One region of the Paeniglutamicibacter psychrophenolicus genome, then DNA from elsewhere that is predicted to be linked to it. Evidence: predicted binding sites of a transcription regulator. Region 1 holds the regulator's gene; the other holds the start of a gene.

Region 1 (6,800 bases):
CCGCCTATGCGTTGATCATCGAGGAGGGCACCCGGCTGGCCGGGCAGATCCGCCGCGGTGAGGTCGCAAACATCGACGACGACGACCATGCGGACAAGTACCTGATCGCCGACGAGCTCTTCGCGGCCGCCGGCTACAACTGGTACGAGGTCAGCAACTGGTCAAAGGACGAAGGCAGCCGTTGCATCCACAACCTCGCCTACTGGCGCGGGGGAGACTGGTGGGGAGCAGGCCCCGGCGCGCACTCGCATGTTGGCGGGTTGCGCTGGTGGAATGTGAAGCACCCCGCCGCCTACCAGCAGCGCATCGATGCCGGCACGTCCCCGGCCGCCGGGCGGGAAACCCCCGACGCCGAGGCGCGCTACCTGGAGAGGGCCATGCTGCTCACCCGCATCGTGGACGGGATGGATACCGCCGAGCTGCTGCCCGAGGGCCGCAAGGCTATTGCCGGGTTGATCGCCGACGGGCTGGTCGTTCCCGAGGAAGCGTTTGCGAAGAAGGTCGTGCTGACCCTGCAGGGCCGGCTGCTGGCCGATGCGGTGCTGCGGCGGCTGCTGGACTTCTAGCTCCGGCCCGGCCCGGAAAGCAGAAAAGACGGTGTGTGCACCGGGCCCATGGGGGCCGGTGCACACACCGTCTTTCGCATTTGCCGGGTGGTGGTGTTGTTCCGGTTTAGCGGAAGAGGCGCAGGTTCAGGCCGTAGCGGTAGGGACGTGACTTGTTCGCGTTGATGCCGGCGCGCACGCCGCTGACGGTCAGGAAGAGCCAGATGGCCACGACCAGGATCGCGAAGATCCATCCGATGCCGGGGATCAGCGAGAACAGGTGCAGCACGATCGCCAGGACGGTCAACGGGAAGGTGAAGTTCAGCGCTTCCTTGGATTCCTGGGCGGTGAACGGGCCGCGGGCGCGGAAGACCGCGTAGATGATCAACGAGGGAATGCATCCCAGGATCGCGCCGAAGTGGGCGATCATGGCCCATTGCCGGTCCTCGGAAGGTGTCAGGGGCAGGGGTGCGGCCGAGGAACCTTCGAATCGATCCGGCTGGCTGTCGCCACCGGGTGCATTTCGTGCCTCGTTTACCACTGCTGATGTCCTCTTCGTTGCGTTGGCTGAACCGTTGGCCAGTTTATCCTCAATCCGGGATCTCCGATGAACGCGAAATGCCTTTTGGCCCGCATTCGGGGTGGCGCGCCGCCTTTGTTGTTGATTCGTAACCATCATCGCGGCCCCACGTGCCCGTTCACGGGTCCGCGGGTGAGGAACCTCACCCGCGGACCCGGCCGGTGTTCTGAAGGGGGCCGGTCAGTGGTCCCCGGCGGTGAGGAAGTCGATGACTTCCTCGACCCGGCCCAGCAGCGAGGGCTCCAGGTCGGCATAGGAGCGCACCTGCCCCAGGATGCGTTCCCAGCCCTGGGCCACATCGACCTGCTCGGCGTGCGGCCAGCCCAGTCCCTTGAGGATGCCGGTCTTCCAATCCGTTCCGCGCGGGACCACCGGCCAGGCACGGATCTTCAGCACGGAAGGCCTGATGGCCTGCCACACATCGACGTACGGGTGTCCGACGATCAACACGTTTCCCGCGGCACCCGGAACCCGCATGGCCTCGGCGGCGATCTTCGCCTCCTTGGTTCCCGGGAGCAGGTGGTCGACCAGGACGCCGAGCTTGCGCTGCGGGGAGGGGGCAAAGGCGCGGATGGCGCCGGCCAGGTCGTCGACGCCGTGCAGCGGTTCGACCACGATGCCCTCGACCCGCAGGTCGTGGCCCCAGACCTTCTCGACCAGCTGCGCATCGTGCTTGCCTTCGACCCAGATGCGGCTGGCCCGGGCGGTGCGGGCCTTCAGGTCGGTGACCATGCGCGAGCCCGAGGCGCTGCGGGCGGTGCCCAGGGGGGCTGCGGGAGCCGCGGCAGGCTCGATGATCTCCACCGGTTCGCCCTCGAGTAGGAAGCCGAAGCCGGCACGGAAGGACTTGGTGCGGCCATGTCGGTCCTCGAGGACCAGCACGCGCATGCCGCCGGATTTTTCGCTTCGCACGACCTCGCCGACCCAGCCGCTCTCGACGTCCTCGAGCAGCAGGCCCAGGGCGAGCGGGACCTTGCGCAATGCGCGTTTCTTGGGGGCGCTGATGTCCTGGGCGCCCCAGCCGTGGTAGCTCATCGTGTCACTTTCACCTATGGGTTCACAGGTCCTTGGGCCGCTGCGCGCACGGGCACCGACCCCGGGGCCGGAGCCATGGGTGTGGTGCAATCGGCGGGTGTGTCGAACGCGGCATCGCGGCCAAGGACCAAACCATGCTAACAAGAGGTTCGGAACGTATTAGACTTAGCAGTTGAACGTGTCGAGTGCCAATGCGCGCCGCCGAACCCCGGAGTCCGGCCGGGGCGTGTGCAATGCCATCCCTTGACCATGGTGAACCGGCTTGTCAGGAGAGGTGAGAATGACCGAACCGCGTCGGCTCGAGGTCCTTCGAGCCATTGTTGAAGACTATGTGCAGTCGCGCGAGCCCGTCGGTTCGCGTGCCCTGCTCGATCGCCACAACCTGGGCGTGTCGGCGGCAACCATCCGCAACGACATGGCCTCCCTGGAGGAAGAGGGGCTCATCGTGGCCCCGCACACCTCCTCGGGGCGGATCCCCACGGAAAAGGGCTACCGGCACTTCGTCGACCAGATCGGGGACATCAAGCCGCTCTCGGCCGCCGAACGCCGCGCCATTGCCGCGCTGCTCGAGGGTTCCCACGACGTGAACGACGTGTTGGAGAACACCGTGCGGCTGCTGGCCAGCATCACCCGGCAGGTCGCCCTGATCCAGGTCCCGCACTTCTCCAACGCCACCGTGCGCCACATCGAGTTGGTCGGGCTGGGCGCCGGGCAGACCCTGGTGGTGCTCATCGCCTCCAGCGGCAAGGTCGAGCAGCGCGTGATCCTGCTGCCCGGTGCCGTGGGCGAGGAGGACCTGGGCCGGTTGCGCCAGGTGCTGCTCTCGGCGCTCGATGCAAAGCCGATCGCCGAGGTCGCCCGGCTTGCGCTGGGCATTCCGGATCTCGTGGAGCCGCGCCTGGCTCCGGCGGTGCGCGCGGTCAGCGAGGCCCTGGGCGCGCTGGCCCGCAATTCCGCGGTGGACAGGATCCTCACCGCGGGCACCGCGAACCTGGCACGCGCCAATATGGATTTCCCGCTGAGCATCACCCCGGTGCTCGAGGCCCTGGAGGAGCAGGTGGTGCTCTTGCGCCTCTTCTCCGAGCTGGAGCAGGATGCCCATGGCATTGCCGTGGGCATCGGGGCCGAGAACCAGTACGGGGCCCTGACCGAGGCCTCGGTCGTCGCCACCGGCTACGGTCCCGGCGAGCAGGCCATGATCGGCGTGCTTGGCCCCACCCGGATGAACTACCCGACCTCGATGGCCGCCGTGCGCGCCGTCGCCCGATATCTTTCACGAATCCTGGCCGGCTGATGCGGGTCGAAAGCAATTTTTTGAAGTACGAAAGGACACAGCGAGCACTGTGAGCACCCATTACGAAGTCCTGGGCGTCAGCAAGGACGCCACCGGCGAGGAAATCAAGAAGGCCTACCGCAAGCTGGCCCGCAAGCTGCACCCGGATGTGAACCCCGGGGACGACGCAAGCGAAAAGTTCAAGCTGGTCACCCGCGCCTACGAGGTGCTCTCGGATGCGGACAAGCGCGCCAACTACGACGCCACCGGCAACGAAAACGGCAACGGCCAGACCGGTTTCGGCGGGGGCGGCGGCTTCGGCGGAGGGTTCGGGGACATCTTCGAGCAGTTCTTCGGCGGCGGCGGCGGGGCCCAGGGCCCGGCCTCGCGCACCCAGCGCGGCCGCGACGCGCTGATCACCGCCACCATCGACCTGGGCGACGCCGTCGCCGGGACGGTCTACCCGCTGGAGATGGAAACGGCAGTCACCTGCTCCACCTGCGAGGGCAGCTGCTGCCGCCCGGGCACCTCCCCGGTCACCTGCACCATCTGCCACGGCGCCGGCCAGATCCAGCGCCCGGTGCGCTCCTTCCTGGGCCAGATGATGACGGTGGAGACCTGTGCCGCCTGCCGCGGCTTCGGCACCACCATCCCGGACCCCTGCATCGACTGCAACGGCCAGGGCCGGGTCCGCGAACGCATCTCCAAACAGCTGAAGGTTCCCGCCGGCGTGGCCAGCGGAACCCGCATCCACCTGGCCAACCAGGGCGAGGCAGGACCCGGCGGCGGTCCCAACGGGGATCTGTACGTCGAAATCGAGGTGCGCCGGCACAAGATCTTCGAACGCGACGGCGTCGACCTGCACGCCCGCATGAACGTTCCGATGACCGCCGCGGCACTGGGCGCGGACCTGGACCTGGAGACCTTCGACGGTCCCCAGGTCATCGAGGTCGAATCCGGCGCCCAGTCGGGCGACACCGTGCGCCTGGCCGGGCTCGGGGTCCCGCGGCTGCGCGGCGGCAAGCGCGGGGACATCATCGTGCACCTGCACGTCGAGACCCCCACCAAGGTCGACGCCGCACAGCGCGAGCTGCTCGAACAGCTGGCCAAGCTCCGCGGCGAGGAATTCGCCGAGGGACGCATGGAAAACAGCGGCGGAATGTTCTCCCGCCTGCGCGGGAAGCTGGGCAACCTGGGCGCATGAGCAACCAGTGCTTCTTCCTTCCCGCCGGTGAACTCGCCGGCGCGCGCACGGGCACCGAACTGCACCTGGACGGGCCCGAGGGCCACCACGCGGTGACGGTCAAGCGCGTGCGTGCCGGGGAAATGATCGACCTGGTCGACGGGTCCGGCGTGCGGGCCGTCGCCGAGGTCACCGACACGCAGAAGTCCGCGCTCGATGCGATCGTGCGCGCCCTGGAGGTCGAGGCCGCCGCACCGGTGGGGATCACGCTCATCCAGGCCCTGGCCAAGGGTGACCGCGACCTGCAGGCCGTGGAGTCCGCGGTCGAGCTGGGCATCGACGCGGTGCGGCCCTGGCAGTCGGACCGTGCGATCGTGCGCTGGAACGAGGCCAAGGCTGCCAAGGCCCTGGCCAAGTGGGAATCCACGGTGCTCGCGGCGCTGAAGCAGTCCCGCCGCACCTTCCTGCCCGAGGTCCGCCCGATGCTCACCAGCTCCGGGCTGGCCCAGGACTTCGCCGCGCGCGCCACTTCCGGGGTGCCGACCCTGGTAATTGTCCTGCACGAGGCCGGAACGGATTCGCTGGCCGCGGTGGTGACCCAATGGCTGCAGGCCAACCCGGTGGCAGAGTCCACCGCGGCCGGGGTGCGGCCGGAAATCGCGCTGGTCGTGGGCCCGGAGGGCGGGATCTCCGATGCCGAGCTTCAGAAGTTCACCGCGGCCGGGGCCAAGGTCGCGCTGCTGGGCAGCCACGTGCTGCGGGCCTCCACCGCCGGACCTGCCGCCCTGGTGCTGGTGCGCCACCTGCTCGGCCAGCTCTAGCAAGCCCCGGGAAGCAACCAAGAAAAGGAAACAGGAGGGGTCCCCTTGTCGCGGCGGTTCGTGCCAACGGACCTGCGGCGGAAGGGGACCCCCTTTTTTCGCGGCGCCAAAGTGCCGGGAAAGCGGCCGGCTACGCGGCGGCCAGGACGGCCCCCACCACCCCGGCGGTGTTGTGCAGCCGGGCCGGCACCACCGGAGTGTCCAGCCGCAGGCGGGGCAGGAATTCCTGGTGCCGCACCGAAATGCCGCCACCGAGGATGATCAGCTCGGGGGAGAAGAGGAACTCCAGGTGCGCGAGGTAGTCCTGCAGCCGTGCGGCGTACGCGGGCCAGTCCAGGCCTTCGCGTTCGCGGGCCACGGCCGAGGTTGCGGCTTCTGCCTTCCGCCCGCCGAGCTCCACATGGCCCAGCTCGAGGTTGGGCACCAGCTTTCCGCCGGCCACCAAGGCCGAGCCGATTCCGGTGCCCAGGGTCAGCAGCAGCACCGTTCCCTCCCGGCCCCGCCCGGCGCCTAGCGACGCCTCGGCGAGAGCCGCCGCGTCGGCGTCGTTCACGGCCTGCACAGGGCGCTCCAGGGCTGCGCCCAGAAACGCGTTGACGTCCAGGCCGAGCCACAGCGTGCTGATGTTGGCGGCCGAGCGGGCCGTGCCCCGGCAGATGATGGCCGGGAAGGCCACGCCCACGGGAGATTGCGGCGGCGGGGCCGGTTTGCGGGACTGGATGCCGTCCGCGATCTCGCGCAGGGCCCGGGCCACGGCCGCGGGGGTGCCGGGCGTGGGCAGCTGTTCCAGCGGTCCCGCCAGCGAGCCGGTGGCGGTGTCCACCACGCCGTACTTGATGGCGGTGCCGCCGATGTCGATGCCCAGCCGAAGGCCCGGGCGGGTGGATGCGTCCACGTGTGGTTCCGTTCGTGTCGTGATGGCCGTCGGGCTTCGGCGGGCCCGGGATGCGGGGTGCGTCCCGGGCCCGCCGAATGCGTTGGGGGTCAGGCCAGCCAGGCCGTGGCGTTGGCCGGCAACTTGCCGTCGCGCAGCGGAACGCTGCTCACGACCACATCTCCCGCGGGCAGCTTGACGGCGGTTCCGCCGAAGTTGGCCACGACGTTCCAGCCGTTGGGGCGGGCAAAATGGAGCACCTGGGGGTTGTCGTTGGGGATCCATTCAAGCTCCTCCACGGTCTGCAAACGGCGGCGCTGGGCCAGCGCCACGCGGTAGAGGTTCAGCGTGGAATCCCCGGCGGCGTCCTGGGCGGACACGGCGAGCCCGGCGAACCAGCCGGGCTGGGGCAGGTGCGCCGGCGCGTCGCCGAAACCAAAGGATTCCCCGGCCGGGGTCCATGGCAGCGGCACGCGGCAGCCGTCGCGG
Region 2 (6,800 bases), 810 kb from region 1:
GGTAAAGCGCGGAGTGTCGCGCAGCGCCACCACCGGGATGCCGGCCTCAAGCAGCGGGCGGATTCCCGCCTCGTAGCCGGGCACGATCCGCTCCTGCTGCGCCGGGGAGCGGCCTTCGGCGTCTTCGCCCAGGGCGGTGAAGGTGCCCAGGGTGAGCACCGCATCGGGTTCGTGTTCCAGCACGTAGTTGCCTGCGGCCTTGTTGAATGCCCCGCATTCCTCGCCGCGGGTGTCCGAGGGGCCTCCGAAGCGGCATGACGGCTTGGTCAGCAGGATCCAGCGCCAGCCGTGCTTTTGCGCCATCACATCCACCGCGCCGCTCCAGTGCTGGGCGTGCGAGTCCCCCAGCACCACGATGGTCTTTTCCGCGTCCTCGTTGCCGCCCTGCTGGCAGTATTCGACCTCGGGCGTCTCAGGCGCCCATGCGCCGGTGCAGTCGGCCCCGAAGTTCGACCATTCCTCGTCGAGCTTGCTGGTCAGCGGGATCGTGACGGCCTCGGAGCTTGGCTCGTGTCCGAACCCGGGGTCCATGATTGCTGCACCGGGGTTGTCGATCTCCGCCTGGGAGGCCGCACGCAGTTCCTCGGCGGCGACCCGGTGTTCCCAGCCGGTCAGCGGCAGCAGCACCAGGGACAGCAGCACCGCGATGCCCAGGCCCGCGCGCCGGCGCTTGGCCGAGAGCCATTGCCAGGATCGCATCGGGGATTCGACGACGCGGGTGGTGGCCCAGGCCAGCAACAGGGAAACCAGCATCAGGCCCAGGCCTGTGGCGAAGGAGATCTCCGCGTTTCCCGTTTCGACGAGGAAGAAGATCATCACCGGCCAGTGCCACAGGTACAGCGCATAGGACACGTCCCCCAGCTTCACCAGCGGGCCCAGGACCAGCACCCGTTGCACCCCGAAGCGGTTGTTCGGGGCCATGACGATGAAGGCCGCGGCCAGGGTCGGCCACAGGGCCAGGTAACCGGGGAACTCGTGCTCCACCTGCAGCAGCATGCCGCAGGCCAGGATCGCGGCCAGGCCCACCCAGCCCAGCGGCACGGTCAGGGCCTTGGGCAGTCTTTGCAGCTGCGGCAGGTATACGGCCAGCAAGGAACCGAGAGCGAACTCCCAGAGCCTGGCTCCGGTGTCGAAGTAGGCCCATTCCTGGGCGGTTGCGGTGATGTGGATCGAGTAGGCCAGGGACGTGGTGAACACGGCTCCGAAGAGCATGCCCATGGTGTTCCGGTAGCTCAGCGAGGGGAACCTGCCGGACAGGGCCTTGAACAGGACCAGGCCCGCGGCGAGCAGCAGCGGCCACAGGATGAAGACCTGGCCCTGGATGGACAGCGACCAGAAGTGCTGCAGCGGGCTGGCCGTGGCGTGGTCCGCGGCGTAGTAGTCCACCGAGTCCGCCGCAAGCTGCCAGTTCTGCCGGTAGAAGAGGCTGGCGGCGGTTTGCTCCATGATCGAGCTCCAGCGAGCCTTGGGCAGCAGCACGATGCTGGCGGCGATGACGGAAAGCAGGACCAGGACCGCGGCGGGCAGTAGCCGGCGAAAGACGCCGAGCCAGTAGGAAAGCAGCGCCAGGGGCCGCGAGGTCTCGACCTTGCGGATGAAAGCGCCGGCGAGGAAGAACGCGGAGAGCAGCAAAAAGACGTCCACGCCTCCGGAAACCCGGCCAAACCAGACGTGGTAGACCATCACGAGCACGACCGCCAACGCCCGCAGGCCCTGGAGTTCGGGCCTGAAGCGTTCGGCGGGGTACGTGACCGGTGCGTTGCTCCGCACTGCCGAAACCGGGGCAGGTGTGGGGATAGGCATCAGTACATCCTGAAAAAACTTGCGGTGTGTCCAGGCCCGGAACGTTGGGCATGGACATCCCACCCTAGCAAAGTCCGTTATGGTTTCGTTACCGAAGGGGATTTGCCGGCACCCGGGCCCAGACGCCAAACGCCGCCGGCGTCCGGCCCTGCCGCCCGGTGTGGGCGCCAGTGCTGGTGCCGGCGGCGCGTGGACGCACTGCCGTGTGGGCGGTGTTAGTGCTTGTGGCCTGCGTGCGAGTCCGCTTCCCCGGCCGGCTTTTCGGCGACAAGGGTTTCGGTGGTCAGCACGAGGGCCGCGATCGATGCCGCGTTGCGCAGCGCCGAGCGGGTGACCTTGACCGGGTCGATGACACCGGCGTCGATCAGGTTCTCGTACACGCCGGTCAGGGCGTTGAAGCCCTCGTTGGCCGGCGATTCGGAGACCTTGGCGGTGACGACGTAGCCGTCGAAGCCGGCGTTCTGGGCGATCCAGCGCAGCGGCTGGACCAGTGCCCGGCGGGCAATGCCGACACCCGCGAGGGCGTCGCCGGTCAGGGCGAGCACCTTCGGGTCGGTGTCCAGCACGGCAAGGGCGTCAACCAATGCGGTGCCGCCGCCTGCAACGATTCCCTCTTCGAGGGCCGCGCGGGTGGAGGAAACTGCATCTTCGATGCGTGCCTTGCGTTCCTTCAGCTCGACCTCGGTGGCTGCGCCGACCTTGATCACGCCGATGCCGCCCGAGAGCTTGGCGAGGCGCTCGTTGAGCTTCTCGCGGTCCCACTCGGAATCGGTGCGGGTCAGTTCGGCCTTCAGCTGCGAAACTCGGTCGGCCACGTCCTCGGCGGTGCCGGCACCGTCGACGATGGTGGTCGAATCCTTGGTGATGGTGATGCGGCGAGCCGCTCCCAGCACCTCGAGCCCGACCTGGTCAAGCTGCAGCCCCAGGTCCGGGGAGACAACCTGTGCACCGGTGAGGATCGCAATGTCCTGCAGCATGGCCTTGCGGCGGTCGCCGAAGCCCGGGGCCTTGACGGCCACGGCGTTCAGGGTGCCGCGGATCTTGTTCACCACGAGGGTGGAGAGGGCTTCGCCCTCGGTGTCCTCGGCGATGATGAACAGCGGCTTGCCTGCTGCCAGCACCTTTTCCAGCAGCGGCAGGAATTCTGCAACCGTGGAGATCTTGCCGGAGTTGACCAGGATCAGCGCGTCCTCAAGGACTGCCTCCTGGCGTTCCGGGTCGGTGACGAACTGCGGGGACAGGTAGCCCTTGTCAAACTGCATGCCCTCGGTGACAACCAGCTCGGTGGCGGTGGTCGAGGACTCTTCGATGGTGATGACACCGTCGGTGCCCACGGTTTCGAAGGCCTGGGCCAACAGCTCGCCGATTTCCTCGCTCTGCGCGGAAATGGCTGCCACATTGGCGACCTGCTTGCCTTCGACCGGGACCGAGTTTTCGGCCAGGCGTGCGGCGACAGCCTCGACGGCTACCTCGATGCCGCGCTTGATTTCACCAGGGGCGGCACCTGCGGCAACGTTGCGCAGGCCCTCCTTGACGAATGCCTGGGCGAGCACGGTGGCGGTGGTGGTGCCGTCGCCTGCCACGTCGTTGGTCTTGGTGGCTACTTCCTTGGCCAGCTGCGCGCCGAGGTTCTCGTACGGATCCTCCAGCTCGATCTCACGAGCGATGGTCACGCCATCGTTGGTGATGGTCGGTGCGCCCCAGGCCTTTGCCAGCACCACGTTGCGGCCGCGCGGGCCGAGGGTCACCTTGACGGTGTTTGCGAGCTTGTCGATGCCCGCTTCGAGGGCACGTCGCGCCTCTTCATTGAAAGCTAGCTGCTTTGCCATGTCTTGCTCCTTATAAGCTGCATAAAGCCCCGGCCAGGGGCCGGGGCTTTATGAGGAAAACTACTTTACGACGATGGCCAGGACGTCGCGTGCCGAGAGCACCAGGTACTCTGCACCGCCGACCTTGACTTCGGTTCCGCCGTACTTGGAGTAGATCACGACGTCGCCCTCGGCTACGTCTACCGGAACGCGGTTGCCGTTGTCATCGACACGGCCCGGTCCAACTGCTACGACCTTGCCTTCCTGCGGCTTTTCCTTGGCGGAATCAGGGATGACCAGACCGGAAGCAGTGGTGGTTTCTGCTTCGAGCGGCTGGACGACAATGCGGTCCTCGAGAGGCTTAATGGAGACGGACATCGTCTCTCCTTTGCGTGAGTTACCAATGGTTTACGGGCCGTTCGGGTGGTACCAACCGTCGTCGCGGTGCCAGCTGGTGAATTACCTCAGGCTTTCAGCGCTTGCCGGGAACGACAAGCACCATGAATGACTCTAGGCAACCATTAGCACTCGGTCAAGGCGAGTGCTAATTGCGGCGTTTTTTAAGCGCTCGGCGCATCGGGTTCCCAAGAAATCTCGTCACTGACGATGAGCAGGCCGATTCAAGCGAAAAGTTTCGAAATTTTGCTACGAGAATCGCTGGCCTGCACGAATTCCATCATTGCCCCGAAAGTCAGTTTCTCCCTGTCGCCATGCTTGGTCAGCCAGTCGTCGAGACGGCTCATTTCACTAGGGTTTCGAGACGTTTGAGTCCGATAACACTTCGAGATCAAGACTCACGGTCCGCTGGTACTGTCTGTACGTCATCTCTGTGTCCGCAAGCACTTCAACGTAGCATTCGGTGACCTCATCGTTGAGATACGGGTGCAGCAGCTCGGTGGTCATGCAGGACCCGAGGCGAATCCAGAGATTTGCTAACGTCGTTGGATCGCCACGGTCGTTCTTCAGAAGCAACTCACATACACGGCTCAAATTCAACGAGGCGAGCTCCTCGGATTTCCGTAGATCAAGCACTCGAGCGTCTCCCCACACCCACTGTGGGTCGAAATCATCGCGAGGGATTAAGCGTTCCTCCTCGATGACGACGTACAGCTTTAATTGCCGACCCGAGTCTGTCCAATGATTCGCGCTCACTCTCAAATCTGAGACAAGATCAATCACTTGACCGAACGGACTCAGCGTCCCGGATTTGCTTTGCACGTTAGAGCGCAGCTTATTGAAGAATGGATAGACCTCATCTGGAAATGGGAATCTGTTGAATGCCCGACCAACGCGAGCCGCAATGTTACCTGCATGAACACTGCTCGCCTCCGGCACGTACCTCGCCAGCACCGGTTTCCCCACAATGTCACTTTTGAGGACAGACGTTGCTTGCTCCATATCGGCAACGCATGGAAGTAAGCCGCTTCCATTCTCTGGCTCAAGGAAGAGGTGCAAAGGTTTGCGTCCCTTGCGTGCGTCTCGAAGGGAACTTTCATTCGCCTCAATCACCGGAGCGATGAGACAACGAACTTTCGATGGCTGAACCACGTCGCAAGTTTGGCTGAGAATTGCGACCCCATTAGGTGCCGAGCTATCGCCAGCCGCGTCAAGCCAAAAGTACTGGATGACGTCACCTTGTCGTAAATTGCCGCAATCAGCAGCGACAACTTCGTTCCCCTGCTTCACAAAGAAATCCGCTCTCCCACCGAAAGTGGTCGACCTTGCACCCTGCTAGCCTCCGCGCGCTGGGCCAGAAGCTTGTGGAACAGGCTCTCCCCATTGCTGGAGTCAAGGAGCGCACTCCTGCGCTCTTCTGCGGTCGAACCTGGAAGCGCTTGAACGACCGACAAGAGCCGGGATACGTGCTCTTCATGCTGTGCGGCCATAGCATTGCCTGCCACCCAGTTCTGCACCGACCGCCGGCTCACCCCGAGAAGACGACCGACCTGATCTGCGGTCAGACCGGAAAGTACACGAAGCTTCGAGATGTTTTCAGCGGGGGTGAGGCTGCTTGCGACGGGCTGAGTCGTAGTTGACTGTCCGGTTGAGGTCTCCATTGCTTGGTCAGGCATGCCGATCGAGGCATTGTTCACCCACAGTACGGTCCAATCACTGACCGGAGCTGTCGGAGACAAGGCCGAGGAAACGGCCAGAGCTGCCCCAAACGCGAGCACGAATGGAACACTGACCTTCTGTGTCGTTAGGGGCGGTGTCGTTGTCGTCATCATCGTCATTGTCACTGTCACGACTCACCACCAAACTCTCGTATGAATCCGTCGGTTACAACCAACTTAAAAAAGTCGTATGCAGTGTCTGACAGCTTGCCAACCGCGTCCAATACATCGGGAACACTAAAGGGAAGAACATTTCCATTAAATGCGTCTAGGTCCAACACCCACGACTCAGTGTTCGCGGCTGGGACTGCCGGATCTACTGACTGATCGGCAGGAACCATGCCTGAACGAACCTGCAACATCACGTCCTCGATCGAGTACAGTGCTTGGTTCGCGTTGCTGACCAACATTATTTCCGGAGAAGCAGGAACGAGTGACGAGTATCCCAGCACAACAGGGCTTACATACTCTTCGAGATTGTCAATAAGTCGAGCGTCAACGATCTGGTTTACGTATCGCACTCCGACACGCTCGATCAGGGGCACGCCCATATGCTCTTCTAAGAGCTCGAGAATTTTAGTTAGTCGTTCGCTGAAAATTGTGAACCCTGGATAATCAGTACAGTACAAACTTAGAAATCGTCGTCCTAGGCTGACGTTCCAGGTACCGTCGATAGAACGCCACTGAAAAACGGTCCCGCCGCCCCCTTGGTGCACGCCTTCGGGCGTGACCGTGTAGGAAATTTCTTGAGACTCTTGGAAGATCGGGTAGTCACTAAGCTTCGACCCAAACTCCAGCACACGTGGTTTCATGTCGAGTTGCAGGTGACCAAGCTCTGGCCACCGAATCTGGCATAGGACCATCGACAATGGCGCATCGTTCAGAAGAATTCGCTTGGAAGTGTCGCCAGTAAAGGGACGAAAGCGTTCACGTTCATGCATAGTTCACACTCTACTTCACACCACCGTCAGAGACGAGTGGCTTTCTCGAGAATCACACGGAAATCTGAAGCTGCCTCGCAACCTACATGTGCATGATTCAATACACGTTCCATGGAAGACCAGTCAATGCTTGT

The links. Region 1 encodes HrcA, which represses chaperone genes, less so after heat shock. Its sites were predicted from a motif close to TTNGCACTCGNNNNNNNCGAGTGCNAA; they were not measured.
Region 2: groES (co-chaperone GroES) is a predicted target of HrcA. The motif match lies at 4,133-4,159, and genes of this name have one in related genera.

The regions. Positions count from the first base shown of each region.
Region 1 covers NZ_JAGIOE010000001.1:3,006,018-3,012,817, reverse strand. Annotated here, with positions in the region: gene hemW (radical SAM family heme chaperone HemW) at 1-566, shown strand, start outside; gene JOF46_RS13670 (DUF4870 domain-containing protein) at 673-1,086, opposite strand; gene JOF46_RS13665 (DUF3097 family protein) at 1,306-2,160, opposite strand; gene hrcA (heat-inducible transcriptional repressor HrcA) at 2,441-3,454, shown strand; gene dnaJ (molecular chaperone DnaJ) at 3,504-4,637, shown strand; gene JOF46_RS13650 (16S rRNA (uracil(1498)-N(3))-methyltransferase) at 4,634-5,437, shown strand; gene ppgK (polyphosphate--glucose phosphotransferase) at 5,568-6,332, opposite strand; gene JOF46_RS13640 (glycoside hydrolase family 13 protein) at 6,422-6,800, opposite strand, start outside.
Region 2 covers NZ_JAGIOE010000001.1:2,200,848-2,207,647, reverse strand. Annotated here, with positions in the region: gene JOF46_RS10015 (acyltransferase family protein) at 1-1,803, opposite strand, end outside; gene groL (chaperonin GroEL) at 2,019-3,632, opposite strand; gene groES (co-chaperone GroES) at 3,693-3,989, opposite strand; gene JOF46_RS22560 (hypothetical protein) at 4,232-4,354, opposite strand; gene JOF46_RS10000 (hypothetical protein) at 4,359-5,297, opposite strand; gene JOF46_RS09995 (helix-turn-helix domain-containing protein) at 5,294-5,845, opposite strand; gene JOF46_RS09990 (TIGR04255 family protein) at 5,854-6,666, opposite strand.